Regions from separate parts of the Streptomyces sp. NPDC088261 genome, predicted to be linked through region 1. Evidence: riboswitches for the same ligand, from Rfam matches in the RefSeq annotation. Region 1 holds a riboswitch; each other region holds the start of a gene.

Region 1 (4,845 bases):
GGGGTCGCTCCACACCGTGCTGTTGTTCACGCCGGGGAAGTGGGCGGCGAGGTGGATCTGCTTGACGGGCTTGCTCATGCGGGGTGCGTCCTTACGTGTCTTCGGAGCTCTCTTCCGAGCGGGCGAGGCCGGGGCGCGCTCAGAGCGCGGCGTACCGGTTCGCGGGGCGGGGCAGGCCGAGCAGGCCCCGCAGGGTGGCCGCCTCGTAGGCGGTACGGAACGCACCGCGCCGCTGGAGTTCCGGCACCAGGCCCCGGGTGATCCGCTCCAGGTCGTGGGGCAGGACGGCGGGCCGCAGGCGGAACCCGGTCAGGCCGGCCTCCTGGCCTTCGAGGAGCAGGTCGGCCAGCTCGGCGGGCGTACCGGTGAAGATCCGGGCGTCACTGGTGTACGGGGCGCCCGCGCGCTCCTCCAGGCGCGCCCGGCGGTCGGCGGCGGCCGCCGGGTCGTCGTCGAGGAAGACGACCAGGTCGCCGAAGACGTGGACGGTCTCACGGTCGCGGCCGGCGGTCGCCTGCGCGGCGCGGATCTCGGTGAGGATCGCCCGGATGTCCCCGGTGTCGCGCGGCGTGATGAAGCCGACGTCGGCCGAGGTGGCGACGAGGCGGAACGGTTCCGCACGGTGGGCGAGGGCGGCGACGACCGGCTGTCCCTGCGGCGGGCGCGGGGTGATGGAGGGGCCCTTGACGCTGAACCGCTCCCCCGTGAAGTCGATGTAGTGGAGCTTGTCGCGGTCGATGAAGCGGCCGGTGGCGGCGTCGCGGATCTCCGCGTCGTCCTCCCAGCTGTCCCACAGCCTGCGCAGCACTTCGACGTAGTCGCCCGCCTCGTCGAACAGCTCCTTGAGGAGGGCCAGGCCCGCGGGCGAGTCCAGCTCGTCGGCGCGCAGCCGGACGGCCGGCCTGCGCCCGAAGTGCGGGGCCTCGTCGGCGCGTCCGGACACCTTGACCTGGACGCCGGCCCGGCCGGCGCTGACGTGGTCCAGGGTGGCGATGGCCTTGGAGACGTGGAACGGCTCGGTGTGCGTGACGACGGCGGTCGGGATCAGCCCGATGTGCCGGGTCAGCGGGGCGACCCGGGCGGCGACCAGTACCGCGTCGAGCCGGCCCCGTACCTGATCGGTACGGCCGTCGGGCCCGGCGGAGGACGACGACTGGAGGCTCAGGGAGTCCTCGATGGTCACGAAGTCCAGCAGGCCCCGCTCGGCCTCGGTCACCAGGTCGGTCCAGTACCGCGCGGTGAACAGGTCGCGGGGCCGGGCCCCCGGCTCGCGCCAGGCGGCGGGATGCCAGCCCGCGGCGTCGAGGGCGACGGCCAGATGGAGGGGTGAGGGTGCTGAAGGCATGGCGGTATCGCTTCCCGCTCGGAAATCTCGTGGACTCGAAAAGGTGGATCCGAACGTCACGGGGTCGCGGAGCTCACCCGGACCGGGGGAACTCCTGGACATGCCGGGTGCCTTCCGTCTCCGGGGCTGTCTGTCCCGGGCGGAGGTCGGCGGACGTGCGTCGGAGGGCGCTGTACGTCGGGGCCGTGCGGCGGAGAAGGTGCCGCTACGGGGTGGGCCGCGGCGCGGCGTTCACGTACGCCGGACACAGGGCGCCGGCGACACGCTGGAGATCGATGTGACGCCGGGAGAACATGCCGACGGCGCGGGGGTGGCTCCTGACGGCGAAGGCCGTGCGCGTGCCGTACCGTCCTCGCACTGCCGTCACCTCCCGCCTCGACCGTTCGTACCGGTCCGAGCTCTCGCGCTTGCGCTGCCGTCTTCGGCGCCGCCGGGTCGTCACCTGGAGCACCCCGCCGCGTCTGGAGGGTTGCCGGTCAGCCAACCAGGGCTTGTCGCTGACACTCATAACCTGCGTGAACGGTAACTCCGCATCGGTGTCCGGCACAATCCCCACCCGATGACCCTCGATGCCCACGGACCGGCCCCCGGGCCCGCACCGGCCCGGGCGTGACCGGCGCGCGGGCGCGGTCGGTCCCGGTCGGTGTCCGCCGTTCCGTCCGGCCGGCGCCGCCAACCCCCCTGCGCCCCGGGGGATTTGTAACGGGACGATCATCAAAACGCTGCGCCGGATTGCCGGATTGTGACGGCGTGCGGACAGTACGTAACGTCTCGTGTCGGGGCCATGACATCTCCCGGAAACGGTTGTCCCGCCGGAACGGGCCGGTGCATCGTCACTGGGCGGCGTCCGACTCCCGTACGCCGTACCCCGGTTGAGGCGCGCGCACCACCCCGCGCCACCGACACGAAGGACACCCCCCATGGCAGCAGTGCGTACGAACAAACGGCGTATCGCCACCGCGATCGCCACCGCGGCGACCGTGGCCGCGATCCTCGGAGCGGGCACCGCCCTGCCGGCCCAGGCCGCCCCGGCCGAAGGCAGAGTCCTGCACGCCGGCTCCGCCGACGCCGTCAGCGGCAGCTACATCGTCACGCTCAAGAAGACGGCCGGCTTCTCGGCCAGGGCCACCGAGGGCAAGCAGCTCATCGCCGGGTACGGCGGCAAGGTGACGCGTACGTACACCTCCGCGCTCAACGGCTACGCGGCCTCCCTCAGCGGCACCGAGGCCGCGCGGCTCGCCGCCGACCCGGCCGTCGAGTCGGTCGAGCAGGACCAGAAGGTGTACGCGACGGCCACCCAGACCAACGCCCCCTGGGGCCTGGACCGCATCGACCAGGCGAACCTCCCGCTGAACGGCACGTACACCTACCCGGACTCGGCGGGCGGCAACACGACCGTCTACGTCCTGGACACCGGGGTGCGCATCACCCACCAGCAGATCGCGGGCCGCGCCTCCTACGGCTACGACTTCGTCGACAACGACGCCACCGCGCAGGACGGTTACGGCCACGGCACGCACGTCGCCACCACCGTCGCGGGCACCACCTACGGCGTCGCCAAGAAGGCGAAGATCGTCGCGGTCCGGGTCCTCGGCAACGACGGCTCCGGCACCACGGCCGGCGTCATCGCGGGCGTGGACTGGATCACCGCCAACCACGTGGCGTCCTCCGTCGCGAACGTCTCGCTCGGCGGCGGCGCCAGCACCACGCTCGACAACGCGGTGAAGAACTCGATCGCCTCCGGCGTCACGTACTCCATCGCGGCGGGCAACGCCGGTGCCCCGGCGGCCAACTACTCCCCCGCCCGCGTGCCCACCGCGCTCACGGTCGGCGCCACCACCAGGACGGACGCGAGGGCCTCGTACTCCAACTACGGCGCGTCCGTGGACCTCTTCGCCCCCGGCTCGGCCATCACGGCGGGCTGGAACAGCTCCGACACCGCGACCTACACCGGCGACGGCACCTCGTTCGCCGCCCCGCACGTCGCGGGCGCCGCCGCGGTCTACCTGACGAACCACCCCGGCGCCTCCCCGGCGACCGTGGCCGCCGCGCTGGTGAACGGCGCGACGTCCAACGTCCTGACCGGCATAGGCACCGGCTCGCCGAACAAGCTCCTCAAGCTCGTCCCGTAACGTCCCCGCACCACACGTCCCCGTACCACCGCGAGTCCCGCCGCCCGGCCCCCGGGCGGCGGGACTTCCGCGCCGCTACCCCTAGGGCGTGTCCGCAAAGTGGGGTCTGGCTCGCGGCGTCTGGCACGCGCGCTCGCGGCGTTGTCGGACCCACCCCGTACGTCCAGTACGGGGTGGGTCCTCCGCCTTGCGATCGCACGCACCAGACACCGCGAGCCCCGCCCTCCGGGCGGACGACCCCACTTCGCGGACACGCCCTAGTGCGTCACGCGCGTCACCGTGGGCGGCCGGGGCTGGAGTTCGCCGTCCAGGTACAGGTCGACCCGCTCGTTGTAGAAGGCGACCAGTCCGGCGATCGGCGCGAGCTGACGGGTCGGGAAGTCGTACGCCCACACCAGGTCGTCGTGGACACCGGCGGGCGTCTCGACCGACCAGTAGCCGCTGGTCCGTCCCTTGTACGGGCAGGCGGTCACCGTGTCCGTGGGCAGCAGGAGCGTGAAGTCGACGTTCAGACGGTCGAGGTAGTACCGCGTGGGCAGGCCCGTCTCGAACACCATGACCGAGGTGTCCGCCTCCGCCAGGACGACCCCGTCGAGTTCGACCCGGATCTCACGGCCGGAGCGCAGGGCGTCCACGCGGGTGTACGGGCTCCTCGGGTGGACAAAGACCTGCTCGTCCTCCTCGTACCACGCGTCGAGCGTCTCCCAGCGGAACCTGACCGTCCCCTCCAGGCCCTCGGACGCCCCCTCGGCCCACAGCCACCCGGCGTCGGGGACGACCCGGTCCCCCGCCTTCAGAGCCTGCCGCCGCGCGGGTCCGGGCGCCAGCTTGAGGACGCGGTCCTCGTCCACCAGCTCGCAGTCGACCAGGTCGCCGACCGGGACCGTGTACTGCGGATAGCCGGGCCACTCCCACACGTACCGCGCCCGCAGGGTGTCCACCACCGCGCGCCCGCCGAGAAAGCCGCGGATGCGGCGGGGCACCGGCTCGACGTGGCCGGCCGGTGTGATCATTCGGGGCTGGTTCGGCACTGCTTCCGTCATGATCACCATTGTCCACCGGCGCCTGCCCGCCCGCATCCAGACCCGGCCGCCCACAAGCCTGCACTCGCCCCGCCCCGCCGGCGAACCGGCGGGGCGGGGCGAGCGGGCCCCGACCGTCAGGCCGTGTGCAGCGTCAGGCCGTACCGGCTCAGCACCGGATTGATCGGCTGGTAGAACGACTGGCCACCGGAGGTGCAGTTGCCCGAGCCGCCCGAGGTGATGCCCTGGGCCTGGTCGCCGCTGATGTACGAGCCTCCCGAGTCACCGCCCTCGACGCAGACGCTCGTCCCGGTCATCGCGTACACCGCGCCCTGGCTGTAGTTGA
Region 2 (4,845 bases), on a different contig from region 1:
CTGCGAGATCTCGAACTCGACTCGCTGACCTTCTTCAAGGGTGCGGTAGCCGTCCATCTGGATCGCGCTGTAGTGGACGAAAACATCCGCACCACCGTCGACCGCGATGAAGCCGTAGCCCTTCTCCGCGTTGAACCATTTGACGGTGCCCTGAGCCATGCCTTACTCCCCTATTACTGCCGGAACGCTTCGACCGCGGCTGAATGTATCTGCCCAACTGCCCTCTGCAACAGGTCAATCGGACGAGAAATCTGGGCACGACCGAACACACATAGCGACGGATTGACTGCGTTCCGGGGCAAGTCGGGCCGGGCAAACCACACATGTGCCCGCAAAAGTCACCGGGAGTTCGACCCCAGGTTGTCGCGTTCTCGTATGCGCTCGGCACCGGCCGCGAGGGGGGGTTCCCAACTCTACCGCGCTCAACCATAAAGAATGGCCCCCTCCGCTTCCTGTGCGGAGGGGGCCGTCCAGGCCGGAGGGGGCCGTGCGCGTATGCCGGGGCGTCCCCGTGATCCGGCGTCAGCAGCCGCCCGCGACCGCCGGGATGATCGAGATGCCGGCGCCCGCGGGGGTCGCCGTCTGGAGGCCCTGCTCGAACCGGACGTCGTCGTCGTTCACGTACACGTTGACGAAGCGGCGCAGCTTGCCCTCGTCGTCCAGGACGCGCGCGGCGATGCCGGGGTGGCTGGCCTCCAGCGACTGGATGACCTCGGAGAGGGTCTCGCCCTCCGCCGGAACCTCGGCCTCGCCACCGGTGTACGTACGGAGGATGGTGGGGATGCGGACCTTGACGCTCATGGTGGGGTGCCTTCCTTCAGTGATGGGCGGGACGCGGGGGCGCGGCGCTCAGTGGGCCAGGCCGGCGGCGCGGAACGCGTCGAGGCTCGGGCGGATCGTGGCGGTGGGCCCGGTGGTCGGGGCCACGGCGTCCAGCGTCTTGAGGCCGTCGCCCGTGTTGAGCACGACCGTCGTCAGCGCCGGGTCGAGCAGGCCGGCGTCGATGAGTTTCTTCGTCACGCCGACGGTCACCCCGCCCGCGGTCTCCGCGAAGATCCCCTCGGTGCGGGCCAGCAGCTTGATCGCGTCCACGATCTGCTCGTCGGTCACGTCGTCCACCGCGCCGCCGGTGCGGCGGGCGATGTCGAGGACGTACGGGCCGTCGGCCGGGTTGCCGATCGCCAGGGACTTGGCGATGGTGTTCGGCTTCTGGGGCCGTACGACGTCGTGGCCCGCCTTGAAGGCGGTGGAGACCGGGGAGCAGCCCTCGGCCTGGGCGCCGAAGATCTTGTACGGCTTGTCCGCCACGAGGCCCAGCCTGATGAGTTCCTGGAGGCCCTTGTCGATCTTCGTGAGCTGCGATCCCGAGGCGATGGGGATGACGAGCTGGTCGGGCAGCTCCCAGCCGAGCTGTTCGCAGATCTCGTACGCGAGTGTCTTGGAGCCCTCGCCGTAGTACGGGCGGAGGTTGACGTTCACGAAGCCCCAGCCCTCGCCGAGCGGGTCGCCGATCAGTTCGGAGCAGAAGCGGTTGACGTCGTCGTAGTTGCCCTCGATGCCGACGAGTTCACCGCCGTACACCGCGGCCATGACGACCTTGCCCTGCTCCAGGTCGCTCGGGATGAACACGCAGGAGCGGAAGCCGGCCCGGGCGGCGGCGGCGCCGACGGCGCCGGCCAGGTTGCCGGTGGAGGAGCAGGAGAGCGTCGTGAAGCCGAAGGCACGGGCGGCCTCGACGGCGATGGCGACGACGCGGTCCTTGAAGGAGTGCGTCGGGTTGCCGGAGTCGTCCTTCACGTACAGGCCGCCGGTGACACCCAGTTCACGGGCGAGGTTGTCGGCCTTGACGAGCTTGGTGAAGCCGGGGTTGATGTTGGGCTTGGACGCCACGTCGGCCGGGACGGGCAGCAGCGGCGCGTAGCGCCAGATGTTGTCGGGGCCCTCGGCGATGCGCTTCTTCAGCTCGTCAGGGGTGCCGCTCGGCAGGTCGTACGCCACTTCGAGCGGCCCGAAACAGGACGCGCAGGCGAAGATCGGGCCGAGGTCGAAGCGCTCGCCGCATTCGCGGCACGAGAGGGCGGCGGCGGGTCCGAGGTCGACGGCACCGGGGGTGACACCGGGCGTGGGGACGGTCTGCACAGACATGGAGGCGAGGCCCTTTCCTCATCTTCCTCACGACGTACTTCGCCGCAAGACGGAATTGGCACCTTCCCCACCATGACCTCGCGGTCGGCGGGAGGGTTGCCGGGGCTTCAACGGGCCGTTCCCTCTGCCCCTCTGGATGAGCGGTATGGCATCGGATCCGGGGTCGGTCCCGCGATCCGAGCGTTTGTCCGGCGGACGACCCCCGACATGCGGTGGTCATTCGCGTTGTTCAAGACTGTAACCGAAGGAGCGGACCGTGGAGAGAGGGGTCCGTACCGCGAGATGGATCACTTTCAGGGAGAACCGACCGTGCTGGAAGAGGTGGAACGCTGGCTGACCAGGCGTTCCTGGTCCGTGGCCGACCGTACGCCCGACCGGCTCCTGGCGGCGAAGGCCGCGCGTGGCACGACCGTCAGCGTGGTGCTGCCCGCGCTGGACGAGGAGGAGACGGTCGGCGGGATCGTCTCGGTGATCCGGCGCGAGCTGATGGGGAAGGCGCCGCTGGTGGATGAACTGGTGGTGATTGATTCCGGTTCGTCCGACGCGACGGCGAAGGTGGCGGAGGAAGCGGGCGCGCGGGTGGTGCGCCGGGACGACATCCTGCCGAGGCTGCCGGCGCTGCCCGGGAAGGGCGAGGTGCTGTGGCGGTCGCTGCTGGTGACGGGCGGGGACGTGGTGTGTTTCGTGGACGCGGATCTGCGCGAGTTCTCGGCGGACTTCGTGACGGGGATCGTGGGGCCGCTGCTGACGGAGCCTGACGTGCAGCTGGTGAAGGCGATGTACGACAGGCCGCTGACGGCGCCGGGGGCCTCCGCGGGCCAGGGCGGGCGGGTGACGGAGCTGGTGGCGCGTCCGCTGCTGAACCTGCACTGGCCGCGCCTGGCGGGGTTCGTGCAGCCGCTCGGCGGGGAGTACGCGGCCCGGCGGAGCCTGCTGGAGCGGTTGCCGTTCCCGGTCGGGTACGGGGTGGAGCTGGGGCTGCTGGTGGACGCGCTGCACTGTGTGGGGCTGGACGCGCTGGGCCAGGTGGACGTGGGCACGCGGCTGCACCGGCACCAGGACGACCGGGCGCTGGGGCGGATGGCGGCGGCGATCTACCGGACGGCGCAGCTGCGTATGCCGCGGGCGCAGCTGGGGGCGCAGCTCGGGGCCCATCCGGGCGCGCAGCTGGTACGGCCCGAGCTGACGCAGTTCGAGCGGGGCGAGAGCGGCTTTGAACCGCGTACGTACGCCGTGGACACGGTGGAGCGGCCGCCGATGCGGGAGATCGCGGAGTACACGGCCGGCCGCGCGGCGTAACGCACCCTTCTAGTCCTATTTACCTATATTGCAGGCTTATGGAGACTCCTCTGGGCTTGTGGTTCCTCGCGGCGGCACACGGCGGCGTCACGGCCGAGCGGCTGTGGCTGCTGGGCGGGATGGCGGTCGCGCTGACGGGGGCGGGCGTGGTGGCGCTGGCGGCGGTACGGGGACGCGGGGGCGACTGATTCCCCCGCGCGGTCGCTCTCCGTACGTTTGAGCGTTTCCCGTACGGGCTAGATTTCGGCACATGGTTTCCGAGCAGGCCGCCCAGGTCCTCGTCGCGTCCAACCGCGGCCCCGTCTCGTACACACTCCGCGACGACGGAGCGCTGGAGGCCCGGCGCGGCGGCGGCGGGCTGGTCTCCGGCCTCTCCGCCATCGGCCCCGACACGGACGCGGTGTGGGTGTGCGCGGCGCTCGGCGACGGCGACCGCGAGGCGGTACGGCGTACCGGCGGCCGGCTGGACCCGGAGGACACGGGCGGGCAGCGGGTACGGATGCTGGGCATCGCCCCCGACGTCTACGCGGACGCGTACAACGGGGTGGCCAACTCCACGCTCTGGTTCGTCCACCACCTGCTCTACCAGACCCCGCTGGAACCGTCCTTCGGCGCGGAGTTCCGGGCGCAGTGGGCGTCGTACGAGGCGTACAACCGCGCGTTCGCCGAGGCTCTGGCGGACGAGGCGGGCGACGGCGCGTCCGTCCTGATCCAGGACTACCACCTGGCGCTGGTCCCCGGCATGCTCCGCGCCCTCCGTCCCGACCTGCGGATCGGCCACTTCTCGCACACCCCCTGGGCGCCGGTGGACTACTTCCGGCTGCTCCCCGACGACATCGCGCGCCAGCTGCTCCGGGGCATCCTGGGCGCGGACCGCGCGGCGTTCCTGACCCACCGCTGGGCGGACGCCTTCACGGCCTGCTGTACGGAGCTGCTGGGCGGCACCGGCAACACCAGGATCGGCGTGCACGGCCTGGGCGCGGACGCGGACTTCCTGCGCGAGCGGGCGCACCGCCCCGACGTGGACGAGCGGATCGTGTCCCTGCGCGAGGAGATCGGCGGGACGGACCGGCGGACGATCGTCCGGGTGGACCGTACGGAACTGTCCAAGAACATCGTCCGCGGCCTGCTCGCGTACCGCCAGCTGCTGACCGACCACCCGGAGTGGCGCGAACGGGTGGTCCACGTGGCCTTCGCGTACCCCTCCCGCCAGGACCTGTCGGTCTACCGCGACTACACGGCCGAGGTCCAGCGCGTGGCGGACGCGATCAACGAGGACTTCGGCACGGACGGCTGGCTCCCGGTCGTCCTGCACGTCAAGGACGACTTCGCCCGCTCCCTGGCGGCATACCGCCTGGCGGACGTGGCCCTGGTCAACCCGATCCGCGACGGCATGAACCT
Region 3 (4,845 bases), on a different contig from region 1:
TAACCCTACGGCCTCCCGGGTACCCCAGGGTCCGGCGAGGCATTCCCGCCCGATGACTCCCGGTACGCCATGCTCTGTCCGTGATCAATTGGCGCACGGCGAACGACGGCCCCGTGGTGACGTACGGACTGATCGCGCTCTGCGCGCTGACGTTCCTGATCAGCCCCGCGTCGGGCTTCACCCACGCGTACGGGACGGGCGAGGCGCTCCTCGGGGCGCAGAGCGCGTACTTCGAACGCTGGGGCGTCATCCCCCACCAGCTGACGCACGACCCCACCCCGCGCGCCCTGCTGACCCCCCTCACCGCGCTCTTCGTCCACGGCAGCTGGCTGCACCTGCTCGGGAACATGCTCTTCCTCTACGTCTTCGGGGCGATGACGGAGGAGCGGATGGGACGAGTGCACTTCGCGCTGTTCTACCTGGGGGCCGGCTACGCCGCCCTGTTCGTGTACGCGATGGCCAACGCGGGCTCGGAGCAGACCCTGGTGGGGGCGTCGGGCGCGATCTCCGCGGTGCTGGGCGCGTTCCTGCGGCTCTTCCCCCGGGCCCGGGTCACCAGCCTCTTCCCGTTCCTCCTCTTCCTGCCGCTGCGCTTCCCCGCCTGGATCGTGCTGATCTTCTGGTTCGTCCTCCAGTGGGTGGCCGCCCGGAACGCCGGATCGGGGCCCGGGGTCGCCTACCTGGCCCATCTGGTGGGCTTCGCCGCGGGCTTCTGCTACGCCTGGGGGCGTTACCGGCGTAGCGATAGGGTGGAGGTCAAAGCCGTGGCCACCGAGGGAGAACGTCAGCCGTGATCACCGCGATCGTGCTCATCAAGACCAGCGTCGGCCGGATCCCCGAGATCGCCGAGTCGATCGCCGCGCTGGACAGCGTCAGCGAGGTCTTCTCGGTCACCGGTACGTACGACCTGATCGCCATGGTGCGCGTCGCCAGGCACGACGACCTGGCGGACATCATCCCCGGGGCGATCAGCAAGATCGACGGCGTCGAGGCGACGGACACCCACGTCGCGTTCCGTACGTACTCCCAGCACGACCTGGAGGCGGCCTTCGCGATCGGACTCGACGCGTAGACCGCCCCTCCTGAGGTGCCGGGCCCCTCCTGTAGGTGCCGGGGCGGGCCCGTCAGGCCGTACGTCAGACGGTCTCGCCGTCCCGGTCCGGGACGCAGCGGCCCTCCTCGGTGCGGTAGCTCCAGCGGGCGCCCTCGCGCACCAGTTCCTTCACCGCGCCGACGAACCGGTCCACGTGCTCGTCGGGCGTCCCCGCGCCGAAGCTCACCCGGATGGCGTTGAGCGAACGCTCGCCCGGCTCCGCCTCCGGGGCGCCGCACTCCCCCGGGTCCTGCGGGTCGCTGCCCAGCAGGGTCCGTACCAGCGGGTGGGCGCAGAACAGGCCGTCCCGTACGCCGATGCCGTACTCCGCGGAGAGCGCGGCGGCGAAGTGCGAGCTGTTCCAGCCCTCCACCACGAACGAGAGCACGCCGACGCGCGGGGCGTCGTCGCCGAACAGCGACAGCACCCGGACCTCGGGCACCGCGGCCAGTCCGTCCCGCACCCGGCGGACGAGCCGCTGCTCCCGGGCGACGAGCGTGTCGAACCCGGCCTCTTCGAGCGCCTTGCACGCCGAGGCGATGGCGTACACGCCGATGACGTTGGGCGAGCCCGCCTCGTGCCGGGCGGCCGTGGTGTGCCAGTCGACGTCCACCCCGCCGTCCGCGCGCCGGGCGACCTTGCGGCTGGCGCCGCCGCCCGCGAGGTACGGCTCCGCCTCCCGCAGCCAGTCGGCGCGGCCCGCGAGGACACCGGAGCCGAAGGGCGCGTAGAGCTTGTGCCCGGAGAAGGCGACCCAGTCGACGTCCAGTTCGGCGATGTCCACGGGGTGGTGCGGGGCGAGCTGCGCCGCGTCGAGGACGATCCGGGCGCCGTGTCGGTGGGCGGCGGCGGCCAGCTCCCGTACCGGCCAGATCTCCCCGGTCACGTTGGACGCGCCGGTGACGCAGACCAGGGCGGGGCCCTGCTCCCGCCCGGCGAGCGCCCGGTCGAGCGTGGCGACGGCCTCCTCGGGGGTACGGGGCGCGTTCAGGTACGTCACCCGGGCGTCGCGCCAGGGCAGCAGCGAGGCGTGGTGCTCCGTCTCGAACACGAAGACCTGGGTGCCGGCGGGGATCACGGCGGCCAGCAGGTTGAGCGAGTCGGTGGTCGAACGGGTGAAGACGACCTGGTCGGCGGGGCGGCAGCCGAGGAACTCCGCGACGGTGCGGCGGCTGTTCTCGAACAGGTCCGTCGACAGCTGGGAGAGGTAGCCGGCGCCGCGGTGCACGCTGCCGTAGTACGGCGCGTAGGCGGCGACGTCGTCCCACACCCGCTGGAGCGCGGGGGCGCTGGCCGCGTAGTCGAGGGCCGCGTAGGTGACCGCGCCCCCGGTGACGAGCGGGACGGTCACGTCGCGCCCGAGCACGGGCAGCGGCGCCGCACAGGCGGGGTCCTCGGTGGTGGTGCTGCTGGACTGCGACGCGGCGGCGTTCAGGTATGCGGACGTCACGGGACTGCTCCCTCGGGGACCTGGACCCCAGGAAAGCCAGGGGTCCGCGCTTGCCATAGACCTCGCTGCCTACGGCCTGGTCTTCACCCGGGGCACCCCGCCACGGACGGAGGGTTGCCGGACAGCGAGCCGGGGCCTAAATCGCTGTCACTCATGACCTTGTGCACGAGCTTGACACACCCGGGCAGCGGCCTCAAGTCCGCGTCCGGGATGTGGAACAGAGCAGGTGGGGGGAACGGAAGAGGCGGGGCGCGGCCGGTGGCCGTGCCCCGCCCGCTTCCGCTACCGGTGCGACGCCTCGACCCAGCGCGCCAGGGCCCGCCCCGCCGCCCCCGAGTCCACCGACTCCGCCGCGCGCGCGATGCCCGCCGCCAGCTGGAGTTCCAGCACGTCGTCCGTCGGGTCCAGCGCGACCAGCGCCGCCGCCGCGTTCAGGAGCACCGCGTCCCGTACGGGACCGGTCTCGCCGGCCAGCAGCCGCCGCGCCACATCCGCGTTGTACGACGCGTCCGCGCCCCGCAGCGCCTCGACGGGCACGATCGCCAGGCCCACGTCCCGCGGGTCGAACGGCACCTCGCCGACCTTCCCGTCGCGCACGACCCACACCCGTGACGTCGCGGTCGTGGTCAGCTCGTCGAGCCCGTCGTCGCCCCGGAAGACCAGCGCCGAACTGCCGCGCTCGGCCAGCACCCCCGCCACGATGGGCGCCATCCGCACGTCCGCCACGCCCACGGCCTGGGACCGTACCCGCGCCGGGTTGGTCAGCGGCCCGAGGATGTTGAAGGTGGTCTGCGCGCCCAACTCCCGCCGCGCCTTGGCCGCGTACCGCAGCGCGGGGTGGAACTTCACCGCGAAGCAGAAGGTGATCCCCGCCTCCTCCGCGACCTCCGCGACCCGCTGCGGGGTCAGTTCCAGGTTGACGCCGAGCTTCTCCAGGACGTCGGAGGCGCCGCTCGCGGACGACGCGGCGCGGTTGCCGTGCTTGACGACCTTCGCGCCGGTGCCCGCGACGACGATCGCCGCCATCGTGGAGATGTTGACCGTCTTGGCGAGGTCGCCGCCCGTGCCCACGATGTCGACCGTACGGCCCGGCACCTCGATGGTGTTGGCGTGGCCGTACATCGCGCGGACCAGGCCGGACACCTCCTCGACGGTCTCGCCCTTCGCCCGCAGCGCCACCGCGAAGCCGGCGATCTGCGCGTCGGTCGCCTCGCCGTCCATGATCTGGTTCATCGCCCAGGCGGTGTCGTCCGTGGACAGGTTCTCGCCGCGCAGCAGGGGGTTGAGGACGCCCGGCCAGGACCGGGCCGCCACGGTGTCGCCTCCGACGGGGGTAACAGCGCTCATGCTCGCTCCTGGGTGTCAGCACCACGGGCCCCGGCCTGCCGCCGGACCCACGGCCCAGCCTATCGGCGGACACCGCCCCGGCGGGCCCGGTGCCCGTACTGCGGACCATCCGGTCCCGGGGGTGCCGGGGGTGCCGGGACCGCGCCGGAGGACGTCCGCCAACGCCGCGGGCCCCGGCCGGTCTCCGGGGAGGAGACCGGGCCGGGGCCCGCGGTGGTGGCGACCCTGGGGGCCGGTGGGATCAGTGGTGGCCGTGGCCGCTCGTGATCTCCTTGTACTCCTCGGCGGTGGGCTTGGGGATCTGGGTGTTCTCCCCGTAGAAGCCCTTGCTGAGCTTCACCCGCGCCTTCTCGACCGGCGAGACCTTGCGCTCGACACCGTTCTCGTCGACCGTCGGGCCGAGTTCGGCCGGCTTGGGCTGGTCGTGCGCGGTGAGCTTGTACAGGTCGCCCTGGTCCAGCGGCGTGTGGACCTCGACGAACTCGCCGTGCGGCAGCCGCTTGATGAGCCCGGACTCGCGTCCGTGCAGCACCTTCTCCGCGTCCCGGCGCTGGAGGCCGAGGCAGAACCGCTTGGTGACGAGGAAGGTGAGGACCGGGACGACGAAGAACCCGACCCGGACGAACCAGGTGATCGTGTTGATCGACAGATGGAAGTGCGTGGCCCAGATGTCGTTCCCACCGCCGACCAGCAGCACGAAGTACCACGACAGCCAGGCGACACCGAAGGCCGTACGGGTCGGCGCGTTGCGCGGCCGGTCCGCGATGTGGTGCTCCCGGTCGTCCTTGGTGACCCACGCCTCGATGAACGGGTACACCGCGATCGCGACGAGGACCATCGGGAAGATGACCAGCGGGATGAACACGCCCAGGACCAGGGTGTGGCCCCAGAAGTTGATCTCCCAGCCGGGCATGAACCGGATGAGCCCCTCGGAGAAGCCCATGTACCAGTCGGG

The links. Region 1 has a riboswitch for S-adenosylmethionine ahead of ACIODU_RS06810 (putative leader peptide). Riboswitches for the same ligand answer to the same signal wherever they lie in the genome.
Region 2: linked by a shared signal. The riboswitch ahead of thrC (threonine synthase) and the one ahead of ACIODU_RS06810 (putative leader peptide) in region 1 are both predicted to bind S-adenosylmethionine.
Region 3: linked by a shared signal. The riboswitch ahead of ACIODU_RS27310 (aminotransferase class V-fold PLP-dependent enzyme) and the one ahead of ACIODU_RS06810 (putative leader peptide) in region 1 are both predicted to bind S-adenosylmethionine.

The regions. Positions count from the first base shown of each region.
Region 1 is NZ_JBIURL010000002.1:677,929-682,773, reverse strand. It holds gene ACIODU_RS06820 (NtaA/DmoA family FMN-dependent monooxygenase) at 1-78, opposite strand, end outside; gene ACIODU_RS06815 (LLM class flavin-dependent oxidoreductase) at 140-1,345, opposite strand; gene ACIODU_RS06810 (putative leader peptide) at 1,551-1,640, opposite strand; SAM riboswitch class IV at 1,744-1,857, opposite strand; gene ACIODU_RS06805 (S8 family peptidase) at 2,266-3,477, shown strand; gene ACIODU_RS06800 (DUF427 domain-containing protein) at 3,735-4,520, opposite strand; gene ACIODU_RS06795 (S1 family peptidase) at 4,637-4,845, opposite strand, start outside.
Region 2 is NZ_JBIURL010000013.1:119,197-124,041, reverse strand. It holds gene ACIODU_RS24145 (cold-shock protein) at 1-159, opposite strand, end outside; gene ACIODU_RS24140 (ubiquitin-like small modifier protein 1) at 523-801, opposite strand; gene thrC (threonine synthase) at 850-2,145, opposite strand; SAM riboswitch class I at 2,161-2,288, opposite strand; gene ACIODU_RS24130 (glucosyl-3-phosphoglycerate synthase) at 2,455-3,444, shown strand; gene ACIODU_RS24125 (hypothetical protein) at 3,483-3,632, shown strand; gene ACIODU_RS24120 (trehalose-6-phosphate synthase) at 3,695-4,845, shown strand, end outside.
Region 3 is NZ_JBIURL010000017.1:28,833-33,677, forward strand. It holds gene ACIODU_RS27300 (rhomboid family intramembrane serine protease) at 117-794, shown strand; gene ACIODU_RS27305 (Lrp/AsnC ligand binding domain-containing protein) at 791-1,072, shown strand; gene ACIODU_RS27310 (aminotransferase class V-fold PLP-dependent enzyme) at 1,137-2,543, opposite strand; SAM riboswitch class IV at 2,585-2,702, opposite strand; gene trpD (anthranilate phosphoribosyltransferase) at 2,826-3,890, opposite strand; gene ACIODU_RS27320 (cytochrome bc complex cytochrome b subunit) at 4,132-4,845, opposite strand, start outside.